2 regions of the Thiomicrospira sp. S5 genome follow, and region 1 is predicted to be linked to the other one. Evidence: predicted binding sites of a transcription regulator. Region 1 holds the regulator's gene; the other holds the start of a gene.
The links. The regulator PhoB, encoded in region 1, activates phosphate uptake and scavenging genes when phosphate is short. The targets are predictions, from matches to a motif close to GNNTGTCATAAAACTGTCANAT.

Region 1 (4,041 bases):
GTCTGGCGCTGGGCGCGACCAAGTCCGAAACCATTATGAAAATTGTCCTGCCGATGTCGATGCCGGCGATTATGACCGGTCTGATTCTGGCCGTGGCGCGCGCCGCCGGGGAAGTGGCGCCGTTGATGTTGGTCGGTGTGGTGAAATTGGCGCCGGAACTGCCAATCGATTTGAACGCACCGTTTATTCACTTGGACCGTAAGTTCATGCACCTTGGTTTCCATATCTACGACGTCGGTTTCCAAAGCCCGAACGTTGAAGCGTCTCAGCCGTTGGTCTATGCCACCTCTTTGTTGTTGGTGTTGATTATCATCGGTTTGAACCTCGGAGCGATCACGATCCGTAATAAGCTGAGAGAGAAGTACAAGGCTCTGGATAATTAATGACCAGGCCTGGTGGATTATTGCAATAGAATTTTAGAATAGGAATGTTGTTATGACTGAACAGAATATGAATATTTCGATTGATCGTGATCATCGTGGTATGCACTTGGACAACGAAAAAATGGCGATTGAGGTCAAGGATTGGAACCTGTTTTACGGTTCCAAACAAGCCTTGCAGAACATCAATATGAAACTGCCGCAAAACCGTGTGACGGCGTTTATCGGGCCGTCGGGTTGCGGGAAGTCCACCTTGTTGCGCTGCTTCAACCGCATGAACGATTTGATTGACATCGTGCGCGTGGAAGGGGAGATGCTTTTGCACGGGGACGACATGTACAGTAAGCACATGGATGTGGCGGCGCTGCGTCGTCGTGTGGGCATGGTGTTCCAAAAGCCGAACCCTTTCCCGAAATCGATTTATGAAAACGTCTGTTACGGTTTGCGTCTGCAAGGCATCAGCGATAAGAACGTGCTGGATGAAACGGTGGAATGGGCCTTGAAAGGCGCCGGACTTTGGGAAGAAGTCAAAGACCGTTTGGACGAGAATGCTTTGGGCATGTCGGGTGGTCAGCAACAGCGTTTGTGTATCGCGCGTGCCATCGCCATCAAGCCGGAAGTTTTGTTGTTGGACGAACCGACATCGGCACTGGATCCGATTTCCACTTTGGCCATCGAAGAATTGATTTTCGAGCTGAAAAAGGACTTCACGATTTTGATCGTCACGCACAACATGCAGCAGGCAGCTCGTGTGTCCGATTACACCGCATTCATGTACATGGGAGACTTGATCGAATACACCGATACCGACTCTCTGTTCACGAATCCGCAAGTCAAACGTACCGAAGATTACATTTCCGGTCGTTACGGTTAAGTTGAGAGCTTTACACGAGATGGGTACACGGCTAAAAATAGCTAAAATCTTCCTGAATGTCGTTGAAAAACTCGTTAATAGCTAGCTATTAACTTCGTTTTCCGCCTGATTCAGAAAAATTTTATCTCATTTTTTCCTCGCGTCCCACTCGTGCAAAGCTCTCAATGTTGAGTATTGAGTTATAGTTATAAGAACAGTCAGGAGAGTCATCACATGGAAAAACAAGAATTCAGCTCACACATTTCGGAAATGCTGAACCGTAATCTGGAAGATTTGTTCAACCACATTCTGGAAATGGGCGGCATGGTCGAGCGCCAGTTTGAAACGGCGTTGGTCGCTTTGGGCAGTGGCGATACCGAAAAAGCGGTGGAAATCATCGCCTTCGACAAAGCAATTAATAAAGCGGAAATGGAAATCGACCGTTTGTGCGCGAAAGTATTGGCGCGCCAACAACCGACGGCTTCCGATTTGCGTTTGATCATTGCCGCGATTCGCATCGCCATCGATCTGGAGCGTATGGGCGACGAAATCGTCAAGATCGCGAAAATGGTCATCGTGTTCGGAAAAGAGCACCAAGTGAAGTGCGCTGAATTGCCGGGCTACGTTGAATTGATGGACATTTCCACGCGCTCCAACGCCATGCTGAAAACTGCGCTGGATTCTTTTGCTCGCGTTTCCACCGAAGGGGCTGGTAAAATCATTCAGGAAGAAGAATTGATCGACGACATTTTCGCCGATGCCATGGCGGATTTGAAAACCTCTCTGAAAGAGATGCCGGATCAAGTAGAATGTCTGATGGAAATGATCATCGCATTGCGCGCTTCCGAGCGTGTATCGGATCATGCCAGAAACATTGTGGAAAGCATCATCTACCTGGTTCAAGGGATGGATATGCGTAACCTAGACAGCGAACGCTTAAACGAGTTCTTGAGCGAGCTGGAATCTTAACGGGAAAGATTTATGACAGAGCAATGCATTTTAGTGGTCGAAGATGAAGCCGCCATTCGCGATATGTTGAATTTCACGTTAACAGCGGCGAATTATAAGGTCATCGAAGCCCCGAATGCAGAGCAAGGCTGGAAACTGTTGTTGGAACACCAGCCGGACTGCGTGTTATTGGATTGGATGTTGCCGGGCGTGTCGGGTGTTTCGCTGGCTCAGCGTATTCGTCAGAACGACCAGACCGCCGGCATTCCGATTATCATGCTGACGGCCCGTGGTGAGGAAAACGACCAGGTGCAGGGTTTTGATGCGGGTGCCGACGATTACGTCGTCAAACCCTTTTCGCCGCGAGCCTTGGTGGCACGGGTCAAGGCCTTGCTGCGACGTCAATCCCCCGAAAAGAATGCGCTGGACGTGGTGCGTTCCGGCGATTTGAAGCTGGATTTATCCAGTTACCGTTTTACAGTCAATGACCAAGAAGTTAAACTTGGGCCAACAGAGTTCAAGTTGATGCATTTCTTCATGACGCATTCCAACCGTGTTTATACCCGTGTCCAGTTGCTGGACCAGGTGTGGGGGGAGAATGTCGTGGTCGAAGAGAGAACCGTCGATGTTCACATTCGGCGTCTCAGAAAACTATTGGAGCCCGTCGGGGCAGCCGATACGATTCAAACCGTAAGAGGTGCTGGCTATCGTTTCTCTGTTGAATAAGAGGAAAACGATTCAGTGTCAAAAGGAATTACGCGGGAACTCACCTGGGTCATCACCAGTGTGTGGCTCGCCCTGTTCATCGCATGGATGACCGATTGGTGGATGGCCACCTTTTTCGGTTATTTGCTGTTCTATATCGCCCGTCAATTGTACAGTATCTATCGCTTCGAACTTTGGATGAAGGGCACGCCTAATGTGTCTTATCCACCTGGCTCCGGTCTGTGGGGCGAGTTAGGGTATCTGGTCTCACGCAAACAGCGTTCGCTGGAAAAGCACGCCGACTTACAGTTTTACAAATCCGAGCAATTCCTGGCCGCGTCCATGACGATTCCGGACGCCATTATCTCGCTGAATGAATCCAATCAAATTGAATGGTTTAACAATTCCGCCAAAAAGCTGTTCAAGCTGAAACACAGTGATACCCATCGTAAAATCGAAAATCTGCTGCGGCACCCGGATTTCATTCAGTACCTCAAGTCGGGGCGTTATGAAAAATCGGTGATTTTATCTTCACTCAACGGGATTCCTCGGGTGTTCAATCTGAAATTATTCCCGTATTTTCAGGAACATAAGCTGCTGATCGTCAAGGACATTCACGAGCTTTACAATCTGGCGCAAATCCGCCGTGATTTCATTGCCAATGCGTCACATGAACTGCGTACGCCGCTGACCGTATTGAACGGTTACATCGAAGTGATGATGGACGGCCAAGAACCGGATTCCATGTGGGTGAAGCCGTTGGAACAGATGCACAACCAATCCGAACGGATGCAGTCCATCATCAACGATTTGCTGACGCTTTCGGCCATGGAATCGGAAACGCTGGTCGGTAAGGAGAAAACCGTTCCGATTGCTCCCATCCTCAAAAAAATGGAACAGGACGCCACTCAGATGAGCCAAGGAAAACACAGTTTTAGGTTTGAGTTGGACGAGAGTCTGGCGTTGAAAGGTTACGAAGAACCGCTGAAGAGTGTGTTGATGAACCTGATTTCCAACGCCATCCGTTATACGCCGGAAGGCGGGCAAATCACCGTGCGCTGGTACGAAGACGCAAAAGGGCCGCACTTTCAGGTGGACGACACCGGCATCGGGATTTCGCAGGAACACATCAGTCGCCTGACCGAACGTTTTTAT
Region 2 (4,041 bases), 1.1 Mb from region 1:
CAAATGGGGCAAGCCATGCCGAAGCAGAAGCCGGTGCTTGAGCTGAACCCGGAACACGCCTTGGTGAAAAAATTGGATACGCTGGACGATGAAGCCAAAGTCAAAGAGTGGTCCTTGTTCCTGTTGGAGCAAGCACAATTGGCGGAAGGCGATCACCTGGAAAATCCGGCCGACTTCATTAAACGCATGAATGCGTTGCTGAGTGAAGTCATCTGATTGGTTCGAGAACCTCGCTAGAAAAGACATAAAAAAGCCCCGGGTCGACAGTCGCCCCGGGGCTTTTTTTATGGAAATCAGAAATATACTGTGGAGGATTACAGCTCACATAACACGCAACGGCTTTCGTTGATGTTATCGTGTTCGAAATCCTGAATGTTTTCGAGCGTGGTCTGTCCGATGTTATCCAGCGCTTCGGCGGTGAAATAAGCCTGGTGCGCGGTAATCAATACATTCGGCAAAGTCACGAGACGTTCGAAGGTATCGTCGTCGATGATTTCCTCGGAGTGGTCTTCGAAAAACAGGTTTTCTTCCTGTTCGTAGACATCGATGCCTAGGTAGCCGATTTTGCGGTCTTTCACGCCTTGCACCAGTGCATCAGCATCCGTCAAGGCACCACGACTGGTGTTAATCAGCATGACGCCGTCTTTCATTTTACTCAATGCGGTTTCGTCGATCAGGTGGTGTGTTTCCGGCATCAGCGGTACATGCAAGGTGATGATATCACTTTGGCGGTAAAGCTCGTCCAGTTCGACGTATTTGGCGCCGTATTCCTCCACTTTGGGATTCGGATAAGGGTCGTACGCCAAAACATTCAGGCCGATGCCGGTGAGGATACGGGTCATTTCCAGACCGATACGGCCGGTGCCGATGATACCGGCGGTTTTACGGAACATATCGAAACCGAGTAAGCCTTCCAGGGTGAAGTTGCCATCACGCACCCGAATGTAGGAGCGGTACGTTTTGCGATTCAAACTCATCATCAACGCCAAAGCGTGTTCCGCCACCGCCATCGGCGAATAGGCCGGCACGCGTAAGACGGTGAGTTTGTGTTCGCGAGCTGCATCACGGTCGACGTTATTGAAACCGGCGCAGCGTAATGCGATCAGTTCGGTGCCGCCGGCCGCCAATTGTTCTATGACCGGGCGTGAAAGGGTGTCGTTGACGAACACGCATACCGCGCGATAACCTTTCGCCAAAGGCACGGTCTTTTCGTTGAGGTGAACGTCGAAATAGTCGAGATCGACTGGATAATCCGGGGACAGTTTTTCGAAGAGGGCTTTATCGGTTTTGGTGGTGCTGAAAAAGGCGACTTTCATGGCGGTGTTCCATTTGAGTGGATGAGTAACCACTATAGCATAAGGGGTTTTAGAGCTGTCAAGTGACCCTTTTAAAACAACGCAAAACAATCGAAAACCACCAGGCCTGGTCGTTTTTTGTGGCGTTTTATGCCACAATAGCGCCTTCTTTTTACGTTCGGTTTGAAAGCCGATTTTTTGATTCCAGCTTCCCAAAAGGATACCCATTTTGATTTCAACCGCGAACATTACCATGCAATTCGGCGAAAAGCCGCTTTTCGAAAACATCAGCGTCAAATTCGGCGACGGAAATCGTTACGGTTTGATCGGCGCCAACGGTTGTGGGAAATCCACCTTTATGAAAATCCTGGGCGGCGACTTGGAACCGACCAGCGGGAACGTCAGCCTCGACCCGGACGATGTATTGGGGAAACTGCGTCAGGACCAGTTCGCGTATGAAGAGTTCAGCGTAATCGATACCGTGATTATGGGGGATACGGCGCTGTGGGAGGTCAAGCAAGAGCGCGACCGCATTTACAGCTTGCCGGAAATGTCCGAAGAAGACGGCATCAAAGTCGCCGACCTGGAAGTGGCGTTTGGCGAAATGGACGGTTACACCGCCGAATCCCGCGCCGGCGAACTGCTATTGGGCTTGGAGATTCCGGTGGAACAACATTTCGGCCCCATGTCGGAAATCGCACCGGGCTGGAAGCTGCGGGTACTGTTGGCGCAAGCGCTGTTCGCGGATCCGGACATCCTGTTGCTGGACGAGCCGACCAACAACCTCGACATCAATACCATCCGTTGGCTGGAAGGCGTGTTGAACGAACGTAAAAGCACCATGATCATCATCTCGCATGACCGCCACTTCCTGAACTCGGTCTGTACCCATATGGCGGATTTGGACTACGGCGAGTTGCGCGTCTATCCGGGCAATTACGACCAATACATGTTTGCGTCCACTCAGGCGCGTGAGCGTTTGTTGGCCGATAACGCCAAGAAAAAAGCGCAAATCAATGAACTGAAATCCTTTGTCAGCCGCTTCTCCGCCAACGCGTCCAAAGCCAAGCAGGCCACATCGCGCTTGAAGCAGATTGATAAAATCGAGCTGGAAGAGGTGAAGCCGTCCAGCCGGGTGAATCCGTTCATTCGTTTCGAACAGGACAAGAAGTTGTTCCGCCTGGCATTGGAAATCGAGCATTTGACTAAATCCTACGATGACCTGACGATTTTCAAGGACTTGAACCTGATGTTGGAAGCTGGTGAAAAAATGGCGGTCATCGGACCGAATGGCATCGGGAAAACCACTTTCCTGAAAACGCTGGTCGGCGACACCGATATCGATTCCGGTACCGTGAAGTGGTCGGAAAACAACCAGATTGGCTACTATGCACAGGATCATGCGCACGAATTTGAAGAAGATTTGAATCTGTTGGACTGGATGTCGCAATGGAAGCAGCCGGAAGACGATGAGCAGGCCGTACGTTCGGTATTGGGTAAAATGCTGTTTTCCCAAAAGGAAATCGATAAATCGGTGAAGGTGCTGTCCGGTGGGGAGCAAGGGCGCATGCTGTTCGGTAAACTGATGTTGCAGAAACCGAATATTCTGATTATGGACGAACCGACCAATCACCTGGACATGGAATCCATCGAGTCTTTGAACCAGGCGTTGGAAGAGTTTGAAGGCACCGTCATTTTCGTCTCCCATGACCGTGAATTTGTTTCCTCTCTGGCCACGCGCCTGATGGTGATGAAGCCGGATGGCGTGGAAATCTATCACGGTGATTACGAGTCGTACCTGGCTGAAAACGAATAAGCTTCGGTCAGTATCAATTGCCGGGCTTTGAATATCTGGCATAAAAAAAGCCGTTCTTTGGAACGGCTTTTTTTATTGGTAATAAGCGTGAGCGCTTATTTGGCTTTTTTCGGCGGATATTGCGCCAGCAGCTTTTGTACGATTTCATTCACCTGTTCGGTGATTTCTTTCGGCTCGGCATGTTGGTCGACATCCGAGGTGCTGATGCCGCGCCAGACCAGTTTTTTGTTGCTGTCCAGAATGTCCAACACCACTTTGCCTTGTTGATATTCTTCGATATCGGAACCGGTTTGCACGCCTAAACCGCCGTAGCCACCGTAAAAGCCGGTACCAAAGCCAATCGATGTGGTGACCGGCGTGGAACGGATTTTAGAGCTGACGCCGACATGGTAGGTGATGTAGGCATTCGGTTTTTCGGACACGAACTGATAGCCTTTGGCGTTCATGTTGGCCAGAACGGCTTTTTGAATGCGTTCCGCGATGAGCGGGTTTTTCTTTTCGAACTCTTCCGCGGTGGGTTTGACCTGGTCGCCAGCCGGTAACCAGTCATAGGTTTTCAGCTGACTGAAATCCGTGCCGGTATCGTAATCGTCACTGACCTGAACCGTGGAGCAACCGCTCAAACCGAAAACCAGCAATAATGTCCAAAGTGTTTTTTTCATAAGGTGCATCTCTTTCAAGTAATAATGATTCTTATTTTAACGGTAAATCCATTTATAGCAAGTGTAGCACTTCTACTTAGCGAAAAATAGCCAGGCCTGGCTATTTTCTTATTAGCCAAGCGTTTGTGGTTTGGGCTTCTGAGTAATGAAATAGCTACCGATAATAATGGGCAGAGCGCCGAGAATTTGCGACCAGGTCGGGACTTCGTTCAGGTAAAAATACGCCAACACCAAAGTGAGCAGCGGCGAGAAGGCAAACAGCGCATTC

Region 2: a site for PhoB is predicted at 1,377-1,398, ahead of AYJ59_RS05330 (2-hydroxyacid dehydrogenase). Genes of this name have one in related genera too.

Annotation. Positions count from the first base shown of each region.
Region 1 covers NZ_CP014470.1:2,263,555-2,267,595, reverse strand. Annotated here, with positions in the region: gene pstA (phosphate ABC transporter permease PstA) at 1-383, shown strand, start outside; gene pstB (phosphate ABC transporter ATP-binding protein PstB) at 436-1,254, shown strand; gene phoU (phosphate signaling complex protein PhoU) at 1,468-2,202, shown strand; gene phoB (phosphate regulon transcriptional regulator PhoB) at 2,215-2,907, shown strand; gene phoR (phosphate regulon sensor histidine kinase PhoR) at 2,923-4,041, shown strand, end outside.
Region 2 covers NZ_CP014470.1:1,175,397-1,179,437, forward strand. Annotated here, with positions in the region: gene htpG (molecular chaperone HtpG) at 1-216, shown strand, start outside; gene AYJ59_RS05330 (2-hydroxyacid dehydrogenase) at 315-1,316, opposite strand; gene AYJ59_RS05335 (ABC-F family ATPase) at 1,525-3,111, shown strand; gene AYJ59_RS05340 (DUF4136 domain-containing protein) at 3,207-3,773, opposite strand; gene AYJ59_RS05345 (DMT family transporter) at 3,885-4,041, opposite strand, start outside.